Methylotuvimicrobium sp. KM2: one gene and its partner. The protein of the gene in region 1 interacts with the protein of each later gene in a pairwise test. Links are inferred from orthologs where the notes say so. Each region holds a gene or a part of one and is shown on either strand. Other genes may lie near its edges.

Evidence for each region. Proteins that work in one complex are often made in the same cells at the same time.
Region 2: the proteins of hfq (region 1) and rho interact in binary tests that used the Escherichia coli proteins (3 or more experiments, as listed by UniProt). The link is inferred for Methylotuvimicrobium sp. KM2 from one-to-one orthologs.

What each region holds. Positions count from the first base shown.
Region 1 is NZ_CP150634.1:1,215,000-1,218,018, reverse strand. What follows is about bases 110-2,937. They hold hfq (RNA chaperone Hfq), read right to left. Parts: upstream 1,730-2,937; coding sequence 1,490-1,729; downstream 110-1,489. Other genes in these bases: WJM45_RS05410 (alpha/beta fold hydrolase), read right to left, coding at 2,541-2,937; WJM45_RS05415 (hypothetical protein), read right to left, coding at 1,933-2,484; hflX (ribosome rescue GTPase HflX), read right to left, coding at 208-1,470. In the rest of the region: more of WJM45_RS05410, read right to left, coding at 2,938-3,019. UniProt on the Escherichia coli protein: RNA chaperone that binds small regulatory RNA (sRNAs) and mRNAs to facilitate mRNA translational regulation in response to envelope stress, environmental stress and changes in metabolite concentrations.
Region 2 is NZ_CP150634.1:4,894,807-4,897,790, reverse strand. It holds rho (transcription termination factor Rho), read right to left. Parts: upstream 2,129-2,984; coding sequence 872-2,128; downstream 1-871. Other genes in the region: WJM45_RS20615 (DEAD/DEAH box helicase), read left to right, coding at 2,929-2,984; trxA (thioredoxin TrxA), read right to left, coding at 2,509-2,835; WJM45_RS20630 (NAD(P)H-dependent oxidoreductase), read right to left, coding at 109-699. UniProt on the Escherichia coli protein: Facilitates transcription termination by a mechanism that involves Rho binding to the nascent RNA, activation of Rho's RNA-dependent ATPase activity, and release of the mRNA from the DNA template.

The DNA of each region.
Region 1 (3,019 bases):
CTTCAATCACTTAATAAACCTATAAATTTAAACAAAAATTATTTTTGTCTCTCACGTTTTACCCTTATTTTATTGACTGCTTCCGATAAAGACCGCAAACACGAAGAGAGCAACAAGCATTTGTATTATTGATAATCATCAAGTCGGGGATTATCCTAAAAAAACCACCTTTATACAAACCCACCTATCGAGATAAGAATATTCATACTACGCCTCCAACTTATCAAGCGATTTCAAAACACCCAAATGCTTTTTATCGATTTCGACTAGTAAATCCCATCCTCCCGTATCGCTCACTTCTTCCTCGAGGACCGTTCCCAGACGGAAAAGCTTCGCTCGAACGTCGCCTTGAGTTGGCAAAAGATTAATCTGTCGTCGCACTTTGCTGGAAGCAAAAATTTCGGCCAACACCTGATACAGCAAATCAATGCCTGCACCGGTTTCGGCCGACAACCAGACTCTCAGAGCATTACCTTCATCATCCCTATCGATATGCGGCTCAATATCCGGCAAGAGGTCAATTTTATTAAACACTTGCAGCTGTCTGATTTCATTCGCTTCGATATCCTCTAAAACCTGATTAACCTGGGCTATAGTTTCATCGCGGTCTTCGGCATTAGCATCGATCACATGCAGAAGTAGATTTGCCTCGCTAGCTTCTTGTAGTGTCGATCTGAAAGCAGCAACCAACTCATGAGGTAAATGCCGAATGAATCCAACGGTATCGGCCAAGACAATTTCGGCATTATTGGGCAATACGCATTGGCGCAAAGTTGGATCGAGCGTCGCAAATAACTGGTCGGCCGCATAAATTTCCGCGCCGGTCATCGTATTGAATAGCGTCGACTTCCCCGCATTGGTATAACCGACCAACGAAACCGATGGAACTTCAGCTTTTTTACGTTTACTTCGCCCTTGATGTCGCTGTTTGGCAACTTTATTCAAGCGGCGTTGAATTTGTTTGATCCGAACCCCCAAAAGCCTGCGGTCGGTCTCAAGCTGTGTTTCACCGGGTCCCCTTAAGCCGATCCCGCCTTTTTGCCGCTCCAAATGCGTCCAGCCGCGAATTAGGCGAGTGGATAAATGCCGCAATTGAGCCAATTCGACTTGAAGCTTACCCTCGAAAGTCTGCGCCCGCTGTGCAAAAATATCCAAGATCAAACCATTGCGATCGACCACACGAACTTCCAACGCTTTTTCGAGGTTGCGCTCTTGGCTTGGTGATAAAGGATGATTAAATAAGACGATATCGGCCGAATAATCGCTAATAGCCTGCTTGAGCTCCTCAAGCTTGCCGGTACCGATAAAATATTTCGAATCGGGGCTTTGCCGGCTGCCGGTCAACACATAAACCGGATCGGCACCCGCCGACTTAGCCAATTCTTTCAATTCCGAAAGGTCTTCGGGTGAAGTATGTAAGGTGAGGTGAACGAGCACGGCCCGTTCACCGGCATTTGGACGCTCAAACAATCAAGCGCTCCTTGTATCGTTAATCTTCAATGAGTTCGTTATCACGGGTGATTTTTACGGGTTTTCCTGGAACGATCGTTGAAATGGCATGTTTATAAACCATTTGGCTGACCGTGTTCTTTAGCATAATGACATATTGATCGAACGAATCGACACGACCTTGCAGCTTGATTCCGTTCACTAAAAAAATCGATACAGGGGTATGCTCTTTTCTGAGTGTATTTAAAAAATTATCCTGCAAATTTTGCCCTTTCGACATCCGCTTTCTCCTTATTATTTTTAGCTAGCCTAAATAAACTATGAATACACTATACCAATACTTTTCAGTAAGTCTAACTTAATTCGCAGAGCATTTTAACCCGTTTTTAATACTCTTGGACAATTATTAAACAATAGCACACTGATCGCCCTCGGCAATCAAGCATAACTGGAATCCAAGCAACCAAATCCTAGGGAAAATTTTCAATAAACGACTCTTGAACGACTATGTAACAACTTTTCCCGGCACTGAACAAAATCATCATAGCTTTCCAAAAACTTAATCGGCGATACCGATACCCTAATTTCGCGCATATCTAAGACCGTCGATGCCCGCACGTAGACAAAGGTCGGCGCGTTACCTCGCAATAATGCATCGAGCATATCTTCCGCTGCATCGCCATACACACTGAGCCGATCAAAATCTCGGCCATGCGCAGCACCGTCCAAATATACCGCATGATTAGGTGACGCTAACTCGTTATGTATCCAAGGTGCTGTTGCTTCGATGACATTCGCCTTAATGATATCGGCCTTAACTCGTCTTTCCTGCAATGAGAATTTTAACGCAGCCCCGGAACGATGACTGAACACCGCTACGCCATAATTGGGGACGGTTTGTTTAAGAAGGCACTCCGATTGACCGCTTTCAACGTCCCATTTTGCATCCATCATCGGCACTTCGTAAAACTCTGCATAAGCCTTTGCAGTCGAAACAATTAATAATAATACAATCAACCCACTAAAAAGTTTCATATTCATAACCCGGTCGTTTTTATCCATATACAGATAGTATCGGCAAACTAGGCGGATTATTTAAACTGATCCATGACAAAATCCTCGACTACCTTGACGAAGTGCTCAGGCTGTTCGGCATGCAACCAATGCCCGGCATTCGCAATTGTTGCGACAGCCGCGTTAGGAAACAACGCCGGAACGGCTTCGGGCCGAAAATAAGTGGAATTTTCTCCGGTTATGAACAATACCTCTCCGACAAAACCCGCCACTCCCTCGACGGAAGGAAAACCGACGATATAATCGGCCGACTGTTGGCAATAATCCAGATTGATGCGCCAAGCATACTGTCCATCCCGCAATATCAAGTTTTGCAATAAAAATTGCCTGAAGCCAATATCGGGAATCGCCTCAGACAAAAAATCATCAGCCTGTTTACGATTCGAAAGCGATGCTAAAGGCAAGCGGTCAAGCGCCTCGATAATACGATCGAAATTGTGTTGATAAGCGACCGGCGCAATATCCGCGACTAACAAACGCGACACCCGCTCGGGAT
Region 2 (2,984 bases), 3.7 Mb from region 1 along the record:
AAATTCAATAGTCAATTTTGGCTATGGCTAACTATCTGGGATAATTTAGTTGCTTGGCCTTTGATGGGCATCCCGGTGCCGAATTTTGGGTTTAATCGGATTCCACCTTTATCGACCTTCCTGTCCCAGCTTTTCGAGTCGGCGCAGCCACTTCCGTCTTTTATCGTCACCGATGGCTTCTACCATGCCGATCAACGTGTCTTTGGTTGGACCGATACCGCAGAAACCTAGTATATTTCTCTCTAGGCTTTTCAAACTATGAGCCAAATAGATGAAGCGGTATACGAAAGCCGGCATGCCCATGGTCACGACTATTCGCGCGCTTCTTCCCGAGAGGCATTTTTTCCATGGCTTGCCTTTTGCAGACTTGACTGCGGCGAATCCGGGTCTGAAAACTTGTTCGAGAAACGCTTTCAGATAGGCGGGCATGCTGCCGAGCCATAATGGGTAAATGATGACGAGATGATCCGCCCATTGAATGATGTCCTGGGTTTGTCGAATCGATTCGCTTATGGCCCCTTGTTCGAATTCATGTTGTGTACGGAGAATCGGAAATTCGATTCGGGCAATGTCGATCATTTTGATTTGATGCCCTGCAGAATCGGCTCCGTCAGCATAGGCGTTAGCAAGGGCTCGGCAAAATCGTTGCTCGTCCGGATCGGGATGTCCTTGAATGATTGCAATGCGTTTTGCCGTCATAACTTATTTCCAAATGAATCGGATTTCCGCCACGCTTCTAAGCTATGGGGTCTCGTCGCTTGATAAAAAAGGGCCTGTTCGACTTAATAATGTGGGAGTGAAATGAGCCAATCCATCAAACGGTATCGCGATCCGTCACAAACGTGTTGTTTGCGAGTTATTGCGCTAAAAATTAACGCTTCATCGAATCGAAAAATTCGGAATTAGTCTTGAAGTCCTTGAGCTTGCCCAATAAGAACTCGGAAGCCGCCATTTCATCCATCGGTTGTAGGATTTTTCGTAATATCCAAGTCTTTTGCAACTCTTCAGAGTCGACCAGGTATTCTTCACGACGCGTTCCGGAGCGATTGATATTGATCGCCGGATAAATCCGTTTTTCAGCCAATTTGCGGTCTAGGTGCAATTCCATGTTGCCGGTGCCTTTGAATTCTTCGTAAATTACATCATCCATTCTCGAACCGGTATCGATCAATGCCGTTGCAATGATCGTGAGGCTCCCTCCTTCCTCGATATTTCTTGCGGCACCAAAGAAGCGCTTGGGTTTTTCCAAGGCATTTGCGTCGACACCGCCGGTTAATACCTTACCGGAAGAAGGTACTACGGTATTGTATGCGCGGGCTAATCGAGTAATCGAATCTAACAGGATGACTACATCGTGTTTATGCTCGACTAGTCTTCGCGCTTTTTCGATTACCATATCGGCCACTTGCACATGTCTCGTTGCGGGTTCGTCGAAGGTGCTGGAAATAACCTCGCCGCGTACGCAACGTTCCATTTCGGTTACCTCTTCAGGGCGCTCGTCGATCAATAACACGATCAAATAACATTCGGGGTTTTTTTCGGCGATGGAATGGGCCAAGCTTTGCATGATCATCGTTTTACCGGCTTTCGGCGGTGAAACGATCAAGCCGCGTTGTCCTTTGCCGATCGGTGCTATTAGATCGATAATGCGGCCCGTTAAGTCCTCACTGGTGCCGTTACCCTTTTCTAGTGTGAAGCGAACGTTCGGAAACAGGGGAGTGAGGTTGGTAAAGAGAATCTTGTTTTTGGTATTTTCGGGCGCTTCGAAGTTAATGTTTTGAACTTTGAGCATCGCGAAGTAACGTTCCGATTCTTTCGGTGGACGAATTTTGCCGCTGACCGTGTCGCCGGTGCGTAGGTTAAAGCGTCTTATTTGGCTGGGTGAAACGTAAATATCGTCGGGGCCGGCTAGATAAGAGCAGCCGGGTGTGCGAAGAAAGCCGAAACCGTCTTGTAAAATTTCCAATACGCCATCGCCGTAAATGTCCTCGCCGCTTTTGGCTTGTTTTTTTAAAATGGCGAAGATGAGATCTTGTTTGCGTGTTCTGGCGACATTTTCGAGTCCCAATGACTCCGCAATATCAATAAGTTCGCTGACTTGTTTTAGTTTTAACTCGGTTAGATTCATAGATTAACGGGAACTCGAAGGAATGAAAAGCACGGCGAACGGCCGTAAAACAAAGGAATGGTAAAATTTTTGGATTTTACCCATAGACGGGTAAGGAAGATGCCGAAAAAAAGCAGCGCGATTATATATCAAAATAGTCGGGGTCGTCCAAATAAATTACGACAACCCCGAGTTCGCTGGAATATTAATGAATGGGTACTAAATAAATTAGACAACTGACGCAGGATTTTTGTTCGTATTCAAGGCGCGCAAACAGGCGTCAAGCTATTTAACTGTTTTCGCAAAGCTTCCCTCACGCCCTTTATCTGCATTGGTATAACTGACGCAGAAGACGGACAAAAAAGACCTGTCGGTTGAATTACTTAATAAAATTCACGTTCCTAAATATTGTTATCGATGAAATCGGCTAGTTGCGATTTAGTCAAGGCGCCAACTTTAGTCGCCTCCACTTCTCCGTCTTTAAACAGCATTAGAGTCGGTATGCCGCGAACGCCGTAATGCTGTGGCGTTTGCGGGTTTTCATCGATATTGAGTTTGACGACAGTCAAGCGACCGGCATATTCCTTGGCGATTTCATCCAGAACCGGTGCGATCATCCGGCAAGGTCCGCACCATTCAGCCCAATAGTCAACTAGCACAGGACCGCCTGCTTTTAGTACGGTTTCGTTAAATTCACCATCAGTTACATGAAGGACTGACTCACTCACGCTATTCTCCAAAATTGCTAAAATTGTGACTATAGGAGTGCCGGCGTTATTTTGTCAATCACTTTCAGCTTTTTTAAGTTATGCTATAGGGCTATGAATACAACGCATCTTACTCAAACCCGATTCAGCAATTTGGAGCTATCCGATTC